Linked DNA regions of Rhodopseudomonas palustris. The protein of the gene in region 1 interacts with the protein of each later gene in a pairwise test. Links are inferred from orthologs where the notes say so. Each region holds a gene or a part of one and is shown in the gene's direction. Other genes may lie near its edges. The genes, in order: FLL57_RS21060, FLL57_RS19640 and FLL57_RS08485.

Region 1 (7,495 bases):
AGCTGCTCGACATTCTGGTCTGTCCCATCACCAAGGGACCGCTGGAATTCGATGCCGCCCGCCAGGAGCTGATCTCGCGCGGCGCCAAGCTCGCTTATCCGATCCGGGACGGTATCCCGATCATGCTCCCCGAAGAGGCGCGGAAGATCGGGTGAGGTGGGCGACAGCCCGAGCACAGCACACCTCGCTCGCCTGCGGGCGAGGGACCGAGCTTGCGATTCGGTGAGAGGCTGATGACCTTCCACGACGGCGGAGGTGGCGGGTCGACCCCGCTTCCGCGCCGGGTTACAGCGCTTCGCCCTTCAGCAGCCGCGGGATTTCGCCGGTCAGGCCGGCAGCCTGGCGGATGAACGCGCCCTTCAGCGGCGGCAGACGGTCGACCAGGCCGAGGCCGATATCGCGAATTCCGCGCAACAGCGGCGAATTGTTGGAGAACAGGAAATTCAGCCCGTTGGTGGCGACGCCCATCGCCATGGTGTCGAACCGCCGCCAGCGCTGATAGCGCTCCAGCACGTCGACCTGCCCGGGATCGGTCCCGAGACGCGCCGCATCCACCACCACTTCGGCCAGCGCCGCAACGTCGCGCAGACCCATATTGAGGCCCTGCCCGGCGATCGGATGAATCACATGCGCGGCGTCGCCGATCAGCGCCAGCCGCGGCGCGATGAACGACTGCGCCACGAAATAGCCGAGCGGAAAAGACTTCGGCTTGTCGAGCGGCTTGACGTCGCCGAGCCGCAGCCCGAACCGCTTCTCCAGCTCACGCTGGAATTCCTTCTCCGGCAGCGCGACGATCCGCTCGGCATCGCGGCGGCTCTCGCTCCATACCAGCGACGAGCGCCGGCCGGTGAGCGGCAGGATCGCGAACGGACCGGCGGGCAGGAAATGCTCTTCGGCGCAGCCATTGTGGTCGCGCTCGTGTTCGACGGTGACGACGATACCCGACTGGTCGTAGTCCCAGCCATAGGTGGCGATGCCGGCGCGCTGGCGCAGCTTCGACCTGGCGCCGTCGGCGGCAACCAGCAGGCTGGCGTCGATCACGCTGCCGTCGCCGAGGGTGACGCCGATCGCTTCGGGGCGCGCATCGTAGGAGGTGACGGGCGTGGCGCGCAGCTCGACGCCTTCGGCCTCGGCGCGCCGGGCCAGCGCCTCGACCAGATATTTGTTCTCGACCATGTGGGCGAACGGCTCGCCCGGCTGCACTTCGCCCGCAAACGTCAGGAACACCGGCCGGGTCGCATCTTCGAGATGGCTGTCGGTGACGATCATGTCGACGATCGGCTGCGCGGTCGGCGCCACCTCGTCCCACACCTCGAGCGCCTCGAACAGCCGCCGGCACGCAGCCACGATCGCGGTGGCGCGCGGATCCTTGCTCGGCCGCATCGCCAGCGCCGGATCGGCGACGATCACCGGCACCTCCGGCCCGAGCCCCTGGCGAAGCGCCAGCGCCAGCGCCAGACCGGCGAACGCGCCGCCTCCGATGACAATGCTTCGCGGTGCCGTCATTTTTCTCACTCTTGCGCCATGGTCGGAGCTGGGCGAAACAGGTTCAGGAACAACCCCGTCGAACGTCGGGGGTTCTAACAGACATCGCCGGCAGTGTGAAATCACGGCCCGGCGCTTGATGGGAGCGCACGGTGTCCAAAAGCCTGATCGACCTGATTTCGATCCTCGATCTCGAACCGATCGAGGTGAACCTGTTTCGCGGCACCAGCCCGAAGACGAGCTGGCAGCGCGTCTTCGGCGGCCAGGTGATCGGCCAGGCGATGGTGGCTGGGTGCCGCACCGTCGAGAACCGGCTGCCACACTCGCTGCATTGCTATTTCATTCTGCCCGGCGACCCGCAGGTGCCGATCATCTATCAGGTCGAACGGCTGCGCGACGGCAAGAGCTACACCACCCGGCGGGTCACCGCGATTCAGCACGGCAATGCGATCTTCTCGCTGATGATGTCGTTCCATGACGACGAGCCGACCAATTTCGACCATCAGGACAGGATGCCGGACGTGCCACCGCCCGACGCCCTGTCGGCCGAGGAGATCATCAAGCAGCCGTTCTTCAAGGAGATGCCGGACTTCATCAAGCGCTATTACGAATCGGATCGGCCGATCGAACTGCGCCCGGTGGAGCTGTCGCGCTATTTCGGCCAGAAGATCGATGACGGACGGATCCACGTCTGGATCAAGACCGCCGCCAAGCTGCCCGACGACCCGGCGCTGCACATGTGCGCGCTGGCCTATGCGTCGGACTTTTCGCTGCTCGACGCCGCGATGGCGCGCTACGGCCGCACCCTGTTCGACAAGCGGATGATGCCGGCCAGCCTCGACCACGCGATGTGGTTTCACCGCCCGTTCCGCGCCGACGAATGGCTGCTGTACGCGCAGGATTCCCCATCCGCCCAGGGCGGCCGCGCTCTGACCCGCGGCCAGATCTTCAAGACCGACGGCACCCTGGTCGCCTCCGTGGTGCAGGAGGGCTCGATCCGCGAGCGTCGCGAGCCGCCGAAGAGCTGAGGTGGCGGCGCGGCCGCTCCTCCGCACCGTCAATCGGCCTATTTTCTGCGCGCGCTGCTGCGAAACCCGGCATATACACGGGAGCAGAGCACCGCTGCGGCGGTGTCGGAAAGCTATGCGCGAATCAGGGGCTAACGCATGAAACTCGTCGTCGCCATCATCAAACCCTTCAAGCTGGACGAGGTGCGCCAGGCGCTCACCGAGATCGGCGTCCACGGCATGACCGTGACCGAGGTGAAGGGGTACGGCCGCCAGCGCGGCCACACCGAGATCTATCGCGGCGCCGAATATATCGTGAATTTCCTGCCGAAGCTGCGGATCGAGATCGCGGTGGATTCCGCGCTCGCCGACAAGGCGGTCGAGGTCATCACCCGCGGCGCCCGCACCGGCCAGATCGGCGACGGCAAGATCTTCGTCTCGCCGATCGACCGCGCGCTGCGAATCCGCACCGGCGAGACCGACAGCGACGCGCTCTGACGCAACCATTGCGCCGCGCGACGCGAGCCGTCGCGCGACCTGCCATTCGGACCGCACACTGCCCTCGGGATGGGCAATCATTGTGTCGAGATGCTGGCGTGCTCGATTCCTGATCAGATATGCCTATCCGTTGGGCGCGACGGAATAGCGCAGCCGGTGTCTCAGTGCCGCGCGGCGAAAAAGGCGTCGATTCCGAAACGATTCCAACGCCCGCACCGACTGGCACGGCATTTGATTCTAGCTGGCCGGCTGTGCCCGCGTAGTGATGCTCTCCGCGTGGGGAATTTCAGTCGAGATCATTTCCCGGTCGTTTCGGTCGGGACCTAGCGGGGATAGGACCCATGAAAATTGTTATGGCGATCATTAAGCCATTCAAACTCGAAGAAGTCCGTGACGCCCTGACCGCCATTGGCGTTCACGGTTTGACGGTGACGGAAGTGAAGGGATACGGGCGGCAGAAGGGTCACACGGAGATCTATCGCGGCGCCGAATATGCCGTGAGCTTCCTGCCCAAGATCAAGATCGAGGTCGCGATCGCCAACGAGCAGGTCGAGAAGACCATCGAGGCGATCACCAGCGCCGCCAAGACCGGCCAGATCGGCGACGGCAAGATCTTCGTCCTCGGCCTCGACCACGCGGTGCGCATCCGCACCGGCGAAGCCGACGCGGCCGCCCTCTGACCCGCTCACCTTCATTGCTTCACTCAGGAGACAACAAATGACGTTCAAACGTCCCTACGGCGCGGGATTGGCCGTGCTCGTCGCCGGCACGTTCGCGACGACCGCAGCCTTCGCGGCGCCGACCATCAACAAGGGCGACAACGCCTGGATGATGACTTCGACGGTGCTGGTGCTGCTGATGACCATCCCCGGGCTGGCGCTGTTCTACGGCGGCCTGGTCCGCTCCAAGAACATGCTCTCGGTGCTGGCGCAGGTATTCTACACCGTGTGCGTCGCCTGCATCATCTGGGCCCTGTACGGCTACAGCCTGGCCTTCACCGGCGGCTCGGAGTTCATCGGCGGCTTCTCCAAGGCTTTCCTGTCGGGCGTCACCACCGATTCGATGGGCGGCACCTTCACCGTCGACGCCAACATCAACGAGCTGATCTTCGTCTGCTTCCAGATGACGTTCTGCGCCATCACCCCGGCGCTGATCGTCGGCGCCTTCGCCGAACGCACCCGGTTCGCCGCGGTGGCGCTGTTCATCCCGCTGTGGATCACCCTGATCTATCTGCCGATGGCGCACATGGTCTGGTACTGGGCCGGTCCGGATGCGGTCAACGACGCCGTCAAGGCACTCGCCGCCGCGACCGACGAAGCCGCCAAGGCGGCCGCGCAGGCCAAGCTCGACGAAGTCATGGCGGACGGCGGCTTCCTGTTCAAGAAGGGCGCGCTGGACTTCGCCGGCGGCACCGTGGTGCACATCAACGCCGGCATCACCGGCCTGGTCGGCGCCCTGCTGATCGGCAAGCGCACCGGCTACGGCCGTGAGCTGATGGCTCCGCACTCGCTGACCATGACGATGATCGGCGCCTCGCTGCTGTGGGTCGGCTGGTTCGGCTTCAACGCCGGTTCGAACCTCGAAGCCTCGGGCGGTGCTGCGCTCGCCATGGTCAACACCTTCGTCGCCACGGCGGCGGCGGCGCTGGCCTGGATGTTCGCCGAGTGGATCTTCAAGGGTCATCCCTCGGTTCTCGGCGCGCTGTCCGGTGCGATCGCCGGTCTGGTCGCGGTCACCCCGGCCGCCGGCTTCTCCGGTCCGATGGGCGCGATCGTGCTCGGCATCGTCGCCGGCGTGGTCTGCCTGCTGTTCTGCACCGTGATCAAGAACGCGCTGGGCTACGACGACTCGCTCGACGTGTTCGGCGTCCACGGCGTCGGCGGCATCATCGGCGCGCTCGGCACCGGCATCCTGGTGAACCCGGCGCTCGGCGGCACCGGCGTGTACGACTACACGCTCGGCAAGGTCGGCGAATACGACTTCGCCAATCAGATGATCTCGCAGAGCTGGGGCGTCGGCACCACGCTGCTGCTGTCCGGCATCGGTTCGGCGATCCTGTTCAAGGTCGTCGACGTGATCGTCGGACTGCGTGCCCCGGTCGAAGTCGAGCGCGAAGGCCTCGACCTCGTCGAGCACACCGAGCGCGCTTACAACATGTAAGTTCTCCCGAAGGCGCGGCGTTCTCCTGACCGCCGCGCCCGGACCTACGGTTCGGGCAGATACCCGGCAATGCCCGAACCGTCGAGGGGTCCCAGCGCAAGCTGGGACCCCTTTCTTTATGGAGCAGAACGCACGCACCGCGAGTGCAAGTCTGCTATACTGAGGTTATGGACCACCGCACCGCACTCGCCATTCTGAGAAACTCCGAGGCGCCGTTACGTGCGCGCGGCGTGCGGCGCGCGGCGCTGTTCGGATCTATGGCGCGTGGTACCAACCTTCCCGACAGCGATATCGATGTTCTGGTCGAAATCGATCCGGCTGCTCACATCACGGTGTTCGACTACACGGAATTGAGGGACTACATCGCCGGCCTGTTCGACCATCCGGTCGACGTCGTGAATCGTGACCAGCTCAAGCCATGGGTCGCGCCCAGCGCGACGGCGGATGCGATCTATGCGTTCTGATGCGTCGGAGATTGCTCTTCGCGACATCCGGCATCACATCGAGCTCGCGATCGAATTCACCGGCGGTCTGACGGAGGCTGAATTCAAGCTGATCTGCGGACCGTGTATGCCGTCACGCGATGCCTCGAAATCATCTCGGAAGCGTCCCGCCGCGTATCCGACGATGTCAGGCAGCGACCGTCCTCGGTTCCCTGGAAGCAAATTGCAGGATCGGGCAACGTCTACCGGCACGATTACGAGGATGTGGCGGCGCAGATGATCTGGGACACCATCCACCGCGGTCTGCCGGCGCTGAAAGCTGCGGTGGCGGAAGAGCTTGCCCGCTCGGTATAGCTGCGTCCGTATCGAAGAGCGCGTGCCGCCCGTCGATGGTTAATCGCGTCTTAACCTCGCCGTATCTATGGTGGCTGATCTGTTTCCGCTCGATCCGCCTTGCCGATCGGGCGCGGTGAAAACTGGCGTATTTCGAATGGCTTTGTCCGCTTCCACCTCACCGGCGCGTGCGGCCGGCAGCGTCGACGCTACCGGGCAGAGCGAGCGCTCGCCGTTCGCGCGGCTGACCGAACTGCTGGCGCCGTATCAGCCGGGCCAAAGCCTGATCAATCTGTCGGTCGGGGAACCGCAACATCCGGTACCCGACTTCGTCGGCGCGGTGCTGGCGCGTCACACCGCCGAATTCGGCCGCTATCCGCTCGCCAAAGGCATCGAGCCGTTCCGACAAGCTGCGTCGTCGTGGCTGACGAGTCGCTTCGCGCTCGATCGCGCGCCCGATCCCGAGAGCGAAGTGCTGGTGCTGAACGGCAGCCGCGAAGGGTTGTTTCTCGCCGCGATTGCGGCTGCGCGCTACGTGCCCAAGCGCGACGGCACGCCGGCGATCCTGATGCCCAATCCGTTCTATCCGGCCTATGCGGCGGGCGCCCGCGCCGCCGGCTGCGAAGCGGTGTTCCTGCCGACGACGCTTGGTAACGGCTTCTTGCCGGATCTCGATGGGCTCGACGAAGCGACGCTGAAACGCACGGTGGCGATCTATCTGGCATCACCGGCGAACCCGCAAGGCTCGGTCGCCTCGCGCGATTACTTCGTGCGGCTGAAGCAGCTCGCCGATCGCTATGGCTTCATGATCCTCAGCGACGAGTGCTACTCGGAGATCTACACCCAGATCGCGCCCTGCAGCGCGCTGCAGGCTGCGGGTTCGGACTTCTCCAACGTCGTCGTCTTCCAATCGCTGTCGAAGCGATCGAACCTGCCCGGGATGCGGGTCGGCTTCGTCGCCGGCGATGCGGGCTTTCTCAAAGCCTATCACGAGCTGCGCAACGTCGCGGCGCCGCAGGTGCCGATCCCGCTGCAGCACGTCGCGGTCGCCGCTTACTCCGATGAAGCCCATGTCGAGGAGAACCGGCGTCTGTACCGGCTCAAATTCGATCTGGCCGATCAGATCCTCGGCGCACGTTACGGTTATCGGCGTCCCGCCGGCGGCTTCTGTCTGTGGCTCGACGTGTCCGCACATGGCGGCGACGAAGCCGCAGCGGTGAAGCTGTTCAAGGACGGCGGCGTCCGCGTGGTGCCGGGCAGCTATCTGGCGCGGACGCAGAGCGACGGCAGCAATCCGGGCGCGGGTTATATCCGGATCGCGATGGTGCAGGACAGCGAAACGACGGCAGAGGCGCTGCATCGCTTGGTGCGGATCCTCGGATGATGCGCAGGGCCCCATGAGCATGCCGGCGATCGAACGAGCATTCCCCCTGGTCGGTCACCTGCCGCCCTCGATACGCGAGGTCCTGGCGAGGCGGCTGCGCGAGCTCGCCGGTTTCGGCCTGATCGCAGTGGCCGCGGTGGCGGCGGCTGCGCTCGCCACCTGGTCGGTGCAGGACCCGAGCCTCA
Region 2 (8,086 bases), 300 kb from region 1 along the record:
GCGAACCCGGAATCTCGAGGTGCCCTGAACCTCTGGATTCCGGGTCTGCGCCGCAGGCGCGGCGCATCCCGGAATGACGTCGGGACGATGGATGCGCGGGTCAAGCCCGCGCATGACACATCGAATTTGGCCGGCGCCCTACATCAGCAATTCGATCAGCGGCGGGATCAGCGGCAGATCCGCCGGCGGCATCGGGTAATCGCGCAGCTTGTTGGCGCGGACCCAGGCGAGCTCCTGGCCCTCGCGCGGCATCGCCAGGCCTTCCCAGCGCCGGCAGACGTAGAGCGGCATCAGCAGGTGAAAGTCCTCGTAGGCATGGCTGGCGAAGGTCAGCGGCGCGAGGCACGCTTCTTTCACGGTGATGCCGAGCTCTTCGTCGAGCTCGCGGATCAGCGCCGCCTCCGGGCGCTCACCGGGATCGAGCTTGCCGCCGGGAAACTCCCACAAGCCGCCGAGCTGCTTGTGCTTCGGCCGCTGCGCGATCAGCACGCGATTATCGGCATCGATCAGCGCCACGGCGACGACGAGCAGGAGGTTCATGCCGCGCCCCCGATGGGACGCACGGCGACTTTCCCACTAACAACGTCATGCCCCGCGAAGGCGGGGCACCCAGTATTCCAGAGCGCTTCGGCCAAACAACCGGCGGCACGGCGTACTGGGTCGCCCGCCTGCGCGGGCGATGACGGCTGGAGGTGTGGCGACGCCGCTTTCACATTCGACCGCCTGAAGGCCCCGCCGATCACGACCGGTAGTCGCCGTTGATTGCGACGTATTCCTTGGTGAGGTCGCAGGTCAGCACGCGGTCGCGGCCTTTACCAAGGCCGAGCGCGACCTTGATCTGGATTTCCGGCTTCTTCATCTGCGCCGAAACTTCTTTTTCGTTGTAGGACGGATCGCGCGCGCCGGCCTTGGCGACGCGGATGCCGTTGAACGAGATCGACAGCTTGTCGCGATCGGCCGGCTCGCCGGCCTTGCCGACCGCCATTACCACCCGGCCCCAATTGGCGTCCTCGCCGGCGATCGCGGTCTTGACCAGCGGCGAATTGGCGATCGACAGCGCGATCTTGCGAGCCGACACCTTGGTCTTGGCGCCTTCGACGATGATCTCGACCAGCTTGCGGGCGCCCTCACCATCGCGCGCGACCTGTTCGGACAGGTCGGCCAGCACCGCGTTGAACGCTTTGACGAACGCCTTCAGCCGCGGGTCCGAGGCGCGCGAAATTTTCGGCGCGCCGTTCTCGGCCGCCGCACCGGTCGCGAAGGCAAGCAGCGTGTCCGAGGTCGACGTATCGCCGTCGATCGTCACCGCGTTGAAGGTGTCGGTGACGCCGGCCTTGAGCAGCGCCTGCAGGCAGGAGGCCGACAGCGGCGCGTCGGTAAAGATGAACGACAGCATCGTCGCCATGTCGGGCGCGATCATGCCGGCGCCCTTGGCCATGCCGTTGATCGTCACCTTGGCCTTGCCGAGCTTGACAGTGGCGGTCGCGACCTTCGGGAAGGTGTCGGTGGTCATGATCGCCTTGGCGGCGTCCAGCCAACCGTCCGGTCCGGCGTCGAGCGCCATCGCGTCGAGCACGCCGTCGAACTTGGTGGCGTCGAGCGGTTCGCCGATCACCCCGGTCGAAGCCAGGAACACCTCAGCCGGCTTGCAGCCGATCGCCTTGGCGGCGAGCTGGGCGGTCAGCGCGGTGGCCTGCTTGCCGGTCTTGCCGGTGAAGGCGTTGGCATTGCCGGAATTGACCACCAGCGCACGGGCGCTGCCGCCCTTCAGCTTGTCGCGGCACCATTCCACCGGCGCCGAGGCGCATTTCGAGGTGGTGAACACCCCGGCGACCGTGGTGCCCTTCTCCATCTCCACCAGCAACACGTCGGTGCGGCCCTTGTAGCGGATGCCGGCCGCGGCGGTGGCGAGGCGCACGCCGGCGATCATCGGCATGGCGGGAACGTCGGTGGGGGCGAGCGGGGAGACTTTGCTGGACATCGTGCGCTTTCGGCAGGTTGTACCCCCGCCGGCGCGGGAGCGGCGTTCCCCTGTCTCACAAGCTCGCGACGATGAGAAGGAGAATTCGCGGACAACTGACGAAAATCCCATCGTCACAAACCGTTGCGGGGGCCTATGCTGGCCGGACCGGCATCTCTCCTTGGTCACCCTTTGCGCAGAATTCCGTGACAGTCGCGGTGCCGTCCGATATCCGGAAACAGCCATGGACAAAGTCGTGTCACCTTCCCGCCCCGCCGCCGACGAGCGCTTCGACAGCGCCCGGGTCACCGCCGAGATCGCAACGCTGGCGGAGCAGCACGCCGGCAACGACGCGGCGTTCCGCACCGCGCTGGCGATGCTGATGAAGGCGGAGCTGGCGAAGGCCCGCACCGAGGCCGAGGCGCAGTTGCTGCGCGACCGCCACGGCCGGCGCTGCGCCGAACGGCTGTGCTTCGTGCAGGACGCGATCATCCGGCTGCTGTTCAACGCCGCAACTGAATACCTATACAACAGCCCAACGCCGTCGAGCTCGGAGCGGATGACGGTGGTGGCCACCGGCGGCTACGGACGCGGTCTGATGGCGCCGGAGAGCGACATCGATCTCTTGTTCATCCTGCCCTACAAGCAGACCGCCTGGGGCGAGCAGGTCGCCGAAGTCATCCTGTACTGCCTGTGGGACATCGGGCTGAAGGTCGGCCACGCCACCCGGTCGGTCGACGAGTGTATCCGCCAGGCCCGCGCCGATATGACGATCCGCACCGCGATCCTGGAGACGCGGTTTCTGGCCGGCGACGAGGCGCTGTACGCCGAACTTGTCGAGCGCTTCGACAAGGACGTGGTCGAGGGCACGGCGGCCGAATTCGTCGCCGCCAAGCTCGCCGAGCGCGAGGAGCGCCATCGCCGCTCCGGCCAGTCGCGCTATTTGGTCGAGCCCAACGTCAAGGACGGCAAGGGTGGTCTGCGCGACCTGCACACCCTGTTCTGGATCGCCAAATACGTCTACCGGGTGCGCGAGACCAGCGAGCTTTCTGAGCGCGGCGTGTTCGACCCGGCCGAGCTCCGCACCTTCCGCCGCTGCGAAGACTTCCTTTGGTCGGTCCGCTGCAACATCCACTTCGTGACCAAGCGCGCCGAGGACCGGCTGTCGTTCGACCTGCAGCGCGAGATCGGGGTGCGGCTCGGCTACACGTCGCATCCGGGGATGCAGGACGTCGAGCGCTTCATGAAGCACTACTTCCTGATCGCCAAGGAAGTCGGCAACCTCACCGCGATCCTGTGCGCCAAGCTGGAGGATCAGCAGGCCAAGGCGGCGCCGGCGCTGAGCCGGATGATGGCGCGGCTGCGCCCCGCCGCCAAGCGCCGCCGGGTGCCGGAGAGTGACGACTTCGTCGTCGACAACAACCGCATCAATCTGGCGGTGCCGGACGTGTTCAAGCACGATCCGGTCAATCTGATCCGGATATTCCGGCTGGCGCAGAAGAACAGCCTCGCGTTCCACCCGGACGCGATGCGGATCGTGACGCGCTCGCTGTCGCTGATCACGCCGCAGCTCCGCGACAATCCCGAAGCCAACCGGCTGTTCGTCGAGATCCTGACCTCCGACAACGCCGAGCCGGTGCTGCGGCGGATGAACGAGACCGGCGTGCTCGGCCGCTTCATCCGCGCCTTCGGCCGCATCGTGTCGATGATGCAGTTCAACATGTACCACAGCTACACGGTGGACGAGCACCTGCTGCGCTGCGTCGGAAATCTTCAGGAGATCGAGCGCGGCGGCAACGACGAGTTCATGCTGTCGTCCGAACTGATGCGCAAGATCCGCCCCGATCATCGCGTGGTGCTGTACGTCGCGGTGCTGCTGCACGACATCGCCAAGGGCCAGCCCGAGGATCACTCCACCGCCGGCGCCAAGGTGGCGCGGCGGCTGTGCCCACGGTTCGGATTCAGCGCCGCCGACACCGAGCTGGTGGCGTGGCTGATCGAGCAGCATCTCGTCATGTCGACGGTGGCGCAGTCGCGCGATCTGTCCGACCGCAAGACCATCGAGAACTTCGCCGCGGTGGTCGAGACCGTCGAGCAGATGAAGCTGCTCACCATCCTCACCACCGCCGACATTCGCGGCGTCGGTCCGGGCGTGTGGAACGGCTGGAAGGCGCAGCTGATCCGCACCTTGTATTACGAGACCGAGCCGGTGCTGACCGGCGGCTTCTCGGAAGTGAACCGCGCGGAGCGGATCCGTGCCGCCCAAGCCGAATTCCGCGCCGCTTTCACCGAATGGTCGGAGGCAGAACTCAACGCCTATGTGGCGCGGCACTATCCGGCCTACTGGCTGAAGGTCGATCTGCAGCGCAAGATCCGCCAAGCCCGCTTCCTGCGGGCGTCCGAACAGGCCGGCCACAAGCTCGCAATCAATGTCGGCTTCGATGAGGCCCGCGGCGTCACCGAGCTGACGATCCTGGCAGTCGACCATCCGTGGCTGCTGTCGGTGATTGCCGGCGCCTGCGCAGCCGCCGGCGCCAACATCGTCGACGCCCAGATCTACACCACCACCGACGGCCGCGCGCTCGACACCATCTCGATCAGCCGCGAATACGATCGCGACGAGGACGAGGGCCGCCGGGCCACCCGGATCGGCGAAACCATCGAAGAAGTGCTGGAAGGCAAGCTACGGCTGCCCGAAGCGGTGGCGCGCCGGGCGACCAACGGCAGCAAGGCCAAGCTGCGCGCCTTCGTGGTCGAGCCCGAGGTCGAGATCAACAACAACTGGTCGGACCGCTACACCGTGATCGAGGTCAGCGGACTCGACCGGCCGGGTCTGCTGTACCAGCTCACCACGGCGATCTCGAAGCTCAACCTCAACATCGCCTCGGCGCACGTCGCGACCTTCGGCGAACGTGCCCGCGACGTGTTCTACGTGACCGATCTGTTAGGTGCGCAGATCACCGCCCCGACCCGGCAGGCCGCGATCAAGCGTGCGCTGGTGCACCTGCTCGCCAACGGCGACGCCGCCGAAAAGCCGGCCGCGTGAAAGGCTTCGGCGCCTTGATCGCGCCAGCTTCGCGCGTATCTGATCAGGCGTCCTATCCGGGCGCCGGTGTCCCCCTCGCAGGAACCGATCGCGACCGCGGTCGGTTCTGGTTCCGCAACGCCACGGCGGCCGTCATCCGCCTCTTCATATGAGTTCGCCCATGCGCAAAGTCGTCGTTCGCTCCCTTGCCGTTCTCGGCATCGTCGCGGTTCCTGTAGTCTCCGCGCTCGCATTGCAGCGCGAGCAGACCGCGCCAGCCGACCTCGGCCTGATCGGCGGCGTGATCCAACTGGTGCAGCGCGCCTACGTCCATCCGATCGCCTCGGACGCGCTGACCAAGGATGCGCTGAAGGGCATGCTGAACCGGCTCGATCCGCATTCGGACTACATGGACGAGAAGGAATTCAACGACATGCAGACCGACATGTCGGGCCAGTTCGGCGGCCTCGGCATGCAGATTTCGGCCCAGGGCGGGATTCCGCGGGTGGTATCGCCGATCGACGGCACCCCGGCGGCGCGCGCCAAGCTGGAGCCCGGCGACCTGATCATCAAGGTCGGCACCGCCAGCACACAGGGCATGAGCCTGCGCAATGTCGTCGACATGCTGCGCGGCTCCCCCGGCACCAAGGTCACCATCACCATCCTGCGCGGCAAGGACGACCCATTCGACGTCACCCTCACCCGCGAAATCATCAAGGTCGCCTCGGTCAAATCGGAGATGAAGCCGGACGGTATGGGCTATATCCGCATCAGCCAGTTCGGCCAGGACACCTCCGACGGTTTCACCGCCGCGCTCAAGAAGCTCAAGGGCGACGCCAAGGACGGCCTCAAGGGCTTGGTGATCGACCTGCGCAACGACCCGGGCGGGCTGCTCAATGCCGCGGTCTCGGTCGCCGGCGACCTGCTCGACGGCGGCACCGTGGTGTCGATCCGCGGCCGCCAGGCTGATGACCAGCGGGTGTTCTCGGCGCCGTCGCGGGGCGACAAGCTGCCCGGCGTGCCGATCGTGGTGCTGATCAACGGCGCCTCGGCGTCGGCCTCGGAAATCGTCGCCGGCGCGCTGCAGGACCGCAAGCGCGCCACCGTGATGGGCACCACCAGCTTCGGCAAGGGCTCGGTGCAGACGGTGATCCCGATCAAGGGCCACGGCGCGGTGCGGCTGACCACGGCGCTGTACTACACGCCGGCCGGCCGCTCGATCCAGGACGAAGGCATCGTGCCGGACGTGATCGAGGAGGCGCCGAAGGATCAGCAGATCAGCGGCGGCCCGCTGATCCGCGAAAGCGCGCTGCACGGCGCGATCGCCAATCCGGGCCAGCTCGGCAAGACGGACGCCGGCGCCACCAAGGCGACGCCGAAGACCGGCGAGCCTACCGACGACAAGACCAAGGCCGCCACGTCCGCGCCGATCAAGGCCGACCTGATCGGCAAGCCTGAAGACGCCCAGCTCAACGCCGCGTTCGCTTACCTGAAGAAGGATGCGTCGCCGAAGTAAGGGCCAGGTGCAGTAAGCGCACCAGGCTGCCACCGATCGTGAGAGCGGCGGACGTCCGCCGCTCTCACCCGGCATCGACGATCACCGCGGCCGGGCGCGGTCGATGATCGCGGCGAAATTCATCCCCTTGGGCAGCGCGCCGTAATGATGCGCGCCGCGCTGCGCCAGACGTGATGCGCAATACGCTTCGGTGACCTCGTCCGGCGCGTGCCGGATCAGCACGCTGGCCTGCAGCCCGGTCGCGAGACGGTCGACCAGATCGCGGGCGCGTTCCTCGAAGTCCGATGCATCGCGCATGTCGTCCTTCAGCGCCGCGATGTGGCGGTCGAACGCGACGTCGGCGCCCTTGGCCTGCTCGACCTCGGCGAAATACGCCTCGAGCGTCTCCGGCGTGCGGGTCATCGCCCGCAGCACGTCGAGGCACTGCACGTTGCCGGAGCCTTCCCAGATCGCATTGACCGGACTTTCGCGGAAGTGACGCGGCATCGGCCCATCCTCCATCACGCCGGAACCACCGATGCATTCCATCGCCTCGGCAGTGAGACCGGGCGTGCGCTTGCAGATCCAGTACTTCCCGATCGCCGACCCGATCCGGATCAAGTGCGCCTCGTGCTCGTCGCCGCGGTGATCGAGCGCGCGGGCGATCCGCATCGTCAGCGCCAGCGCCGCCTCGGTTTCGAGAGCAAGATCCGCCAGCACGTTCTGCATGATCGGCTGATCGATCAGCAGCCGACCGAAAGCCTTGCGCTGCCGGCAATGGTCGATCGCCTGCGACAGTGCCGCCCGCATGATCGCCGACGAGCCGATCATACAATCGAACCGGGTCATCGCCACCATCTCGATGATGGTGGCGACGCCGCGGCCTTCCGGCCCGATCATCCAGCCGAGCGCGCCGCGCAGTTCGGTCTCGCTGGAGGCGTTGGAGGCGTTGCCCATCTTCTTTTTGAGCCGCAGCACCTGCAGCGGGTTCTTGGTGCCGTCCGGTTTCCAGCGCGGCACCAGGAAGCACGACAACCCGCCCGGCGCCTGCGCCAGCACCAGAAAGGCATCGCACATCGGCGCCGAGACGAAGAATTTGTGGCCGACCAATTCGTACTCGCCGCCGGGGCCGCCGGCGCCGATCGGGATCGCCCGGGTGGTGTTGGCGCGAACGTCCGAACCGCCCTGCTTCTCGGTCATCGCCATGCCGATGGTGATGCCCTGCTTCTGCTCGGCCGGCACGTTGCGCGCATCGTAGCTGCGCGCCAGAATCTTCGGCAGCCACTGTTTGGCGACGTCGGGTTGCAGGCTTATGCACGGCACCGCCGCGAACGTCATGCTGATCGGGCAACCGTGGCCGGCCTCGATCTGGCTGTGCAGATAGAACCGCGCGGCGCGGGCGACGTGCGCACCCTTGCGCGGATCGGTCCACGGCGAGGAATGCAAGCCCTGCTCGATCGAGGTCTGCATCAGCCGGTGATAGGCGGGGTGGAAGCGAACCAGATCGGTGCGGCGGCCGTAGCGATCATGGGTGTCGAATTCCGGCAGATGCCGGTTGGCGAGCGCGCCGAGTTCGAGATAGTCGGCGGTACCGATCCGGGCGCCG
Region 3 (7,761 bases), 2.7 Mb from region 1 along the record:
GCTTCGCTCGCGATGCCGGCGAGGCTGAATACTTGAATATCCACACACTTGGCCCTCCGCTTTCGCGGAGGGTGACGGCGATGATCGGGCCGCGCCGTGCTTCATGCCGGCCTGACGAATTGCATCGCCGCTAAGTCTTCTTCGGCTTCACCGGCCGCTTCGGCTGCGGGCGCTTGGCGGCGACGCGGCGGGGGGAGCGGGCGACGCGTTTGTGCACGCCGGTTGCCACTTCGCGTTTGGCCTTGGTCGGCGGCTTCGGGCCGCGGGCGAGTTCCAGCAGCATCCGCAGCGCTTCCACCACCGAACGCTGGCGGACGTTGCTGCGGCCGATCGCGCCAAAACGCTGCTCGCGGTGCGAGATCCGGCCGTCGCGCGCCGCGACGGCGAAATGCACCAGGCCGACCGGCTTGCCGGGCGTTGCGCCGCCGGGGCCGGCGATCCCCGTTATCGAGACCGCGAGATCGACGTCGGCATTCTCCAGCGCGCCGACCGCCATCGCGATCGCGGTTTCCTTGCTGACGGCGCCGAAGGTGGTGAGCGTGGCGTTCTCCACGCCGAGCAGATCATGCTTGGCGGCGTTGGAATAGGTGACGAAGCCGCGGTCGATCACGTCGGACGAGCCGGGGATGTCGGTCAGTGCGCCGGCGACCAGACCGCCGGTGCAGGACTCGGCGGTTGCGATCATCAGCTTCCGCGAACGGCAGAGGTCGAGCAACGAGCGGGCGAGGGCGCGGGCGTCGCTGCTGCTCATCGTCAGCCGGCCAGTCCGTCGGCGCCCCAGGGCAGCCGGATGGTGGCGGATGCAGTCGCCGCGATGCCTTCCTCACGGCCGGTGAAGCCGAGCTTCTCGCTGGTGGTAGCCTTCACCGCGACGCGCGACACCGGCACGCCGGTGATCTCGGCGATCCGTTGACGCATCGCGTCGCGCAGCGGGCCGATCTTCGGCCTCTCGCAGATCATCGTCACTTCGAGATTGGCGACGCGGCCGCCACGCGCGGTGACGCGGTCGATCGCGTATTTGAGGAACTTGTCGGAAGCCGCGCCCTTCCACTGCGGGTCGGTCGGCGGGAAGTGCGAGCCGATGTCACCATCCGCCAGCGCGCCGAGGATGGCGTCGACCAGCGCATGCAGGCCGACGTCGCCGTCCGAATGCGCCAGGAAACTGCGGGTGTGCGGCACCTTCAGGCCGCACAGCCAGACGTGGTCGCCTTCGCCGAACGCATGCACGTCGTAGCCGGTGCCGGTGCGGATATCGCCCAGGGCGGCCATCAGCCGGCTTTCCTCGCGCGCGAAATCTTCCGGGGTGGTCATCTTCATGTTGTTAGCATCGCCCTCGAAGGTCGACACCGTCAATCCCGCCCATTCGGCGAGGGCGGCGTCGTCGGTGAATTCGTCGCGGCCGTCCTGGGCAGCGCGGCGGTGGGCATCGAGGATGACGTCGAATCGGAACGCCTGCGGCGTCTGGGCGATCCGCAAGGTCGCGCGGTCCGGCGTCGCGTCGACCGCCCCAGCGGCATCGACCTGCTTGATCGTGTCGGTCACCGGAACCACCGGCAGCGCCGCGCCGGTGGCGCCGGCGGCGGCAATCGCGCGGGAGATCAGCCCCGGGGTGACGAAGCAGCGCGCCGCATCGTGAATCAGCACGATGTCCGGCTTCAGCTCGGCCAGAGCTTCCAGGCCGGCGCGCACCGAGCCCTGTCGGGTCGCGCCGCCGCCGACCGCAGGACGGAAATTCAGGCCGGCCACCGCCGCGTTGAACATCTCGGTGTCGTCGGGATTGGTCACCGGCTGCACCGCCATCACCTCGGGATGGGTGCAGAACGGCTCCATCGCCCGGGCGATCACCGGCCGGCCGGCAAGGGTGCGGTATTGCTTGGGGCCGCCAGCGCCTGCGCGCAGGCCGCGCCCGGCGGCGACGATGATAGCAGCAGTGCGGAGCGGGTTCGACATCTGATCAATTGATACGGAATTGGGACAGCCGGCGCTGGTGGCGCCGGCGCACAGCCCTTACCATGCCGGGGTTGAAAAGCAGCATGATTCCGTCATCGCAGCCGCCGCCCGGGGACAATTGCTGCAACGCACTTGCATGTCTGATATGATTGGCTAAACTGTAGGCAATGATCTACGATGCTCAAACATTGAGCGAAGTCGAGCGTGCAACCGCGCTGGCTATAGAATGAGCAAACCGTGACTGGATCCACTGTATCAGGTTCGCCGCCTTTGAGGATTGGCAATATTGCGGTGGCCCGTCCGGTACTTCTGGCGCCGATGACAGGCATTACCGACGCGCCGTTCCGGCGGCAAGTCGCGGAACTCGGCGCTGGACTGGTGGTCTCGGAGATGACCGCCAGCGAGGATCTGGTGGCCGGTCGGCGGATGTCGGTGCGGCGCTGCGACAAGGTCGGGCAGGGGCCGCACGTCGTCCAGCTCGCCGGTTGCGAGGCACGGTGGATGGCGGAGGGGGCCCGGATTGCGGAAGCCGGCGGCGCCGACATCATCGACATCAATATGGGCTGCCCGGCGCGGCACGTCACCGGCGGTCTGTCCGGCTCGGCCCTGATGCGGGATCTCGATCACGCGCTGACGCTGATCGAAGCGACGATCGGCGCGGTCCGGGTGCCGGTGACGCTGAAGATGCGGCTCGGCTGGGATGATCGCTCGCGCAACGCGCCGGAGCTGGCGCGGCGTGCGCAGGACGCCGGAGTGCAGCTCGTCACGGTGCATGGCCGCACCCGGCAGCAGTTCTACAAGGGCGAAGCCGATTGGGGCGCGGTGCGCGCCGTCCGGGACGCGATCTCGATTCCGCTGGTGGTCAACGGCGATATCACCTGTCACGCCACCGCGCTTGAAGCGCTGCAGCGGTCGGGCGCCGACGCGGTGATGATCGGGCGCGGCGCCCAGGGGCGGCCCTGGCTGCCGGGGCAGGTCGGCCGCCAGCTCACCACCGGTCAGGCCGGGGCGGAGCCGCCGCTCGCGGCGCAGCGCGATTACTTACGCACGCTCTACGACGACATTCTGGCGCTGTACGGCGTCAGGATCGGACTGCGTCACGCGCGCAAGCATCTCGGCTGGTCGCTCGAGGTCGCCGCCGCCAGCGCCGGTGCCCCGCCGGCGATTCTGAAACATTGGCGCGCTGCGATCCTGACCGAAGAGAATCCGGCCCGCGTGCATCGCGCGCTCGCCGACGCCTACGATGATTTCGCCTGGAGGGCCGCCGCATGAACGCCATCGTCGAACCGCGCCGGGCTCAGCCGACCGACAGCGATGCGATCCTCAATGCGTTGCCGAATCCGGTGCTGCTGGTCGGTCCCGACGGCAAGATCGTCGATGCCAACATGTCGGCGGAATCTTTCTTCGAGATTTCCGCCCAATTGCTGCGGCGGCAGTCGCTGACCGACCTGGTGCCGTTCGGCAGCCCGCTGCTGGCGCTGATCGAGCAGGTCCGGATCGGACATTCGCCGGTCAACGAATACAAGGTCGATCTCGGCACGCCCCGGATCGGCGCGGACCGCCAGGTCGACCTTCACGTCGCTCCGCTCAACGAGCGTCCCGGCCACATCGTGGTGATGCTTCAGGAGCGCACCATCGCCGACAAGATGGATCGCCAGCTCACGCACCGCAGCGCCGCGCGCTCGGTGATCGCGCTGGCGGCGATGCTGGCGCACGAGATCAAGAACCCGCTGTCCGGGATTCGCGGCGCTGCGCAACTGCTCGAGCAGCAGGCTTCCGCCGAAGACCGGATGCTGACCCGGCTGATCTGCGACGAAGCCGACCGCATCGTCACCCTGGTCGACCGCATGGAAGTGTTCGGCGACGATCGGCCGGTCGCGCGCGGGCCGGTCAACATTCATTCGGTACTGGATCACGTCAAGCGGCTGGCGCAGTCCGGCTTCGCCCGCAACATCAAATTCGTCGAGGACTACGACCCGTCGCTGCCGCCGGTGCTGGCCAATCAGGATCAACTGATTCAGGTGTTCTTGAACCTGGTGAAGAACGCAGCCGAGGCCGTGGTCGATCTCGGCTCCGACGGCGAGATTCAGCTCACCACCGCGTTCCGCCCCGGCGTCCGGCTGTCGGTGCCGGGCAAGAAGACGCGGGTGTCGCTGCCGCTCGAATTCTGTGTGCGGGACAACGGTCCCGGCGTTCCCGAAGATCTGCTGCCGAACCTGTTCGATCCGTTCGTCACCACCAAGCCGTCGGGCTCCGGCCTCGGCCTGGCGCTGGTGGCGAAGATCGTCGGCGATCACGGCGGCATCATCGAGTGTGAATCGCAGCCGCGCAAAACCACCTTCCGGGTGTTGATGCCGATGTTCAACACCGCCATGGCCCTACAATCCACGAACGGCGAGGACGCGCCGGCGTCGTCCGATGCCTCACAGACTGCAAGATGAGGACTCCCAATGCCTGCAGGTAGTATTCTCGTCGCGGACGACGACACCGCCATCCGCACGGTGCTCAATCAAGCGCTGTCGCGCGCCGGCTACGAAGTGCGGCTGACCGGCAACGCCGCGACGCTGTGGCGCTGGGTCAGTCAGGGCGAGGGCGATCTGGTGATCACCGACGTGGTGATGCCGGACGAGAACGCATTCGATCTGTTGCCGCGGATCAAGAAGCTGCGGCCGAACCTGCCGGTCATCGTGATGAGCGCGCAGAACACCTTCATGACGGCGATCCGCGCCTCGGAAAAAGGCGCGTACGAATATCTGCCGAAGCCGTTCGATCTGAAGGAACTGATCGCGATCGTCGGCCGCGCGCTGGCCGAGCCGAAGGAGCGCATCACCAGCGCCAACGACGAGGGCGAGTTCGACTCGATCCCGCTGGTCGGCCGTTCGCCGGCGATGCAGGAAATCTACCGGGTGCTGGCGCGGCTGATGCAGACCGACCTGACGGTGATGATCACCGGCGAGTCCGGCACCGGCAAGGAATTGGTCTCGCGGGCGCTGCACGACTACGGCAAGCGCCGCAACGGTCCGTTCGTCGCGGTCAACATGGCGGCGATTCCGCGCGACCTGATCGAGTCGGAATTGTTCGGTCACGAGCGCGGTGCCTTCACCGGCGCCAACACCCGCGCCTCCGGGCGGTTCGAACAGGCCGAGGGCGGCACGCTGTTTCTCGACGAAATCGGCGACATGCCGATGGAAGCGCAGACCCGGTTGCTGCGGGTGCTGCAGCAGGGCGAATACACCACCGTCGGCGGACGCACACCGATCAAGACCGACGTCCGGATCGTTGCGGCCTCCAACAAGGATCTGCGGGTTCTGATTCAGCAGGGCCTGTTCCGGGAAGACCTGTTCTTCCGCCTCAACGTGGTGCCGCTGCGGCTGCCGCCGCTGCGCGAGCACATCGAGGATCTGCCGGATCTGGTTCGGCATTTCTTCGCGCTTGCCGAGAAGGACGGCCTGCCGGCCAAAAAGCTCGATGCCGCCGCATTGGAGCGGATGAAGCAGCACCGCTGGCCGGGCAACGTCCGCGAACTGGAAAATCTCGCCCGCCGTCTGGCGGCGCTGTATCCCCAGGAGGTGATCACCGCCTCGGTGATCGACGGCGAATTGGCGCCGCCGCCGGTGGTGGCGGGCGGCAGCGCGCCCCACACCGTCGACAATCTGGGCGGCGCGGTCGAGATGTACCTGTCATCGCACTTTTCGGGCTTCCCGAACGGCGTGCCGCCGCCCGGCCTCTACCACCGGGTGCTGCGCGAGATCGAGGTGCCGCTGCTCACCGCCGCGCTGGCTGCGACTCGCGGCAACCAGATCCGCGCCGCGGACCTGCTGGGCCTCAACCGCAACACTCTGCGCAAGAAGATCCGCGATCTCGACATTCAGGTCTATCGGACCGGCGGCTGAGACGCCGAGACAAGGTTTTCGGCTGTGGACCGCGTACTCGCCCGAGGTGGCTCGGGCGAAGCGCCGCGATATTGTCGCAATTGAGCAACATTGTTGTACGAATGCATCACACGGTTCCGCCCGCGCGGCGGCAGCCGAACGCATCAATTGACTTATTGCCGGAATGACCAGCGCAGAGACGTCGGCCCCACTTGTTGACGACACGTCGATTGCCGAGCCTCGGCTGCGCACCTGGCGCAAGCTGCTGGCGCCGATGGCAGTCGGCGTCGCGTTGTTCTCGGCCTTCCTGACCTTTGTCGTCCTCACCGGACTGACCCCGATCGCCCCGACCCGTGAGGTCGTAGTCAGCTTCCTGCTGATCAATGCCGTCACCATCCTGCTGCTGCTCGCGATCATTGCTCGCGAAGTCTGGAAGGTGATCCAAGCTCGCAGGCGCGGGCGGGCGGCGTCGCGGCTGCACGTTCAGATCGTCAGCCTGTTCTCGGTGATCGCAGTTCTGCCGGCGGTGCTGGTGTCGATCGTCGCCAACGTCACGCTCGACCGCGGCCTCGACCGGCTGTTCTCCGGCCCGACCCGGGCGGTGATCCAGAATTCGCTGATCGTCGCCAATGCCTATCTGCACGAGCACGGCCAGTTGATCCGCGGCGACATTCTCGGCATGGCCAACGACATCTCGCACGCCCGGGCGCTGTTCGACCTCGACCGCAAGTCGTTCCGCGAATTCCTCACCAACGACGCCGCCACCCGTAATCTGCCGGGCGCGATGCTGATCGACAAGGATCGCAACATCCTGGAAGCGGCGCAGAACGGCATCCGCCGCGACTTCGACGTGCCGGCGCCCGAATTCCTGAAGAACGTCGACGATACCGAGCCGCAGATCGCGGTGTTCATCGAAGCCAACTACGTCGCCGCGGTGATCCGGCTGAAGGGTTTCGAAGACACCTTCCTGTACGTCGCGCGCTTCCTCGATCCGCACGTGGTGGCGCAGTTGCGCCAGACTCAGGCCAGCGTCGCCGAATATTCCGAACTCGAGGCGCGGCGGCTCGGCGTCCAGGTCGCGTTCGCTCTGATGTTCACCGTGATCGCACTCACCGTGCTGATGTCGGCGGTGCTGATCGGGCTGAATTTCGCCAACTGGCTGGTGGCGCCGATCCGGCGCCTGATGGGCGCGGCGCATCTGGTCTCGACCGGCGATCTGCACGTCCAGGTGCCGGTGTCGAAATCCGAGGGCGACCTGTCGCAGCTCGGCATGACCTTCAACAAGATGACTCAGGAGTTGCGCACCCAGCGCGACGATCTGGTCAGCGCCAGCGAGCTGATCGACAGCCGCCGCCGTTTCATCGAGGCGGTGTTGTCGTCGGCCAGCGCCGGCATCATCGGCGTCGACGGCTCCCTGAGCATCGGCATTCTCAATCGCTCGGCCGAGAAGCTGATCGGTCACGCCGAGGCCGAGGCGCTCGGACATCCCTTATCGGAGATCATCCCCGAGCTGGACGAGATCATGGCGAGTGCGCGCGAGGGATCGCAGCGTCTGGTGCAGGGCCAGATCACCATCACCCGCGACGGCCGCGAACGGATCCTCAACGTTCGCGTCACCGCCGAACAGACCGGCCACACCAGCGACAGCTACATCATCACGCTCGACGACATCACCGAACTGGTGTCGGCGCAGCGCACCTCGGCCTGGGGCGACGTCGCCCGCCGGATCGCCCACGAGATCAAGAATCCGCTGACGCCGATCCAGCTCTCTGCGGAGCGTATCAAGCGAAAGTTCGGCAAGGTCATCGTCGAGGACAAGAGTATCTTCGAGCAATGCACCGACACCATCGTCCGCCAGGTCGACGATATCCGGCGGATGGTCGACGAGTTCTCACGGTTTGCGCGGATGCCGAAGCCGGTGATCGAAGGCGAGGACGTC

The links.
Region 2: the proteins of FLL57_RS21060 (region 1) and FLL57_RS19640 interact in binary tests that used the Escherichia coli proteins (3 or more experiments, as listed by UniProt). The link is inferred for Rhodopseudomonas palustris from one-to-one orthologs.
Region 3: the proteins of FLL57_RS21060 (region 1) and FLL57_RS08485 interact in binary tests that used the Escherichia coli proteins (3 or more experiments, as listed by UniProt). The link is inferred for Rhodopseudomonas palustris from one-to-one orthologs.

Annotation. Positions count from the first base shown.
Region 1 is NZ_CP041387.1:4,562,482-4,569,976, forward strand. Bases 2,268-5,000 are described here. They hold FLL57_RS21060 (P-II family nitrogen regulator), read left to right. Parts: upstream 2,268-3,331; coding sequence 3,332-3,670; downstream 3,671-5,000. Other genes in these bases: tesB (acyl-CoA thioesterase II), read left to right, coding at 2,268-2,513; FLL57_RS21055 (P-II family nitrogen regulator), read left to right, coding at 2,652-2,990; FLL57_RS21065 (ammonium transporter), read left to right, coding at 3,708-5,000. Also shown: FLL57_RS21040 (Trm112 family protein), read left to right, coding at 1-155; FLL57_RS21045 (ubiquinone biosynthesis hydroxylase), read right to left, coding at 286-1,506; more of tesB, read left to right, coding at 1,638-2,267; more of FLL57_RS21065, read left to right, coding at 5,001-5,150; FLL57_RS21070 (nucleotidyltransferase family protein), read left to right, coding at 5,318-5,614; FLL57_RS21075 (HepT-like ribonuclease domain-containing protein), read left to right, coding at 5,717-5,947; FLL57_RS21080 (aminotransferase class I/II-fold pyridoxal phosphate-dependent enzyme), read left to right, coding at 6,084-7,310; FLL57_RS21085 (DNA translocase FtsK), read left to right, coding at 7,324-7,495. UniProt on the Escherichia coli protein: Involved in the regulation of nitrogen metabolism. Regulates the activity of its targets by protein-protein interaction in response to the nitrogen status of the cell.
Region 2 is NZ_CP041387.1:4,261,413-4,269,498, forward strand. The notes cover bases 1,883-5,206. They hold FLL57_RS19640 ([protein-PII] uridylyltransferase), read left to right. Parts: upstream 1,883-2,204; coding sequence 2,205-5,006; downstream 5,007-5,206. Other genes in these bases: argJ (bifunctional glutamate N-acetyltransferase/amino-acid acetyltransferase ArgJ), read right to left, coding at 1,883-1,981; FLL57_RS19645 (S41 family peptidase), read left to right, coding at 5,167-5,206. In the rest of the region: FLL57_RS19630 ((deoxy)nucleoside triphosphate pyrophosphohydrolase), read right to left, coding at 139-540; more of argJ, read right to left, coding at 740-1,882; more of FLL57_RS19645, read left to right, coding at 5,207-6,501; FLL57_RS19650 (isovaleryl-CoA dehydrogenase), read right to left, coding at 6,583-8,086.
Region 3 is NZ_CP041387.1:1,870,934-1,878,694, forward strand. What follows is about bases 2,306-5,304. They hold FLL57_RS08485 (two-component system sensor histidine kinase NtrB), read left to right. Parts: upstream 2,306-3,218; coding sequence 3,219-4,391; downstream 4,392-5,304. Other genes in these bases: dusB (tRNA dihydrouridine synthase DusB), read left to right, coding at 2,306-3,222; ntrC (nitrogen regulation protein NR(I)), read left to right, coding at 4,401-5,304. Outside these bases: FLL57_RS08470 (CinA family protein), read right to left, coding at 131-751; FLL57_RS08475 (bifunctional 2-C-methyl-D-erythritol 4-phosphate cytidylyltransferase/2-C-methyl-D-erythritol 2,4-cyclodiphosphate synthase), read right to left, coding at 754-1,950; more of dusB, read left to right, coding at 2,221-2,305; more of ntrC, read left to right, coding at 5,305-5,843; FLL57_RS08495 (sensor histidine kinase NtrY-like), read left to right, coding at 6,007-7,761.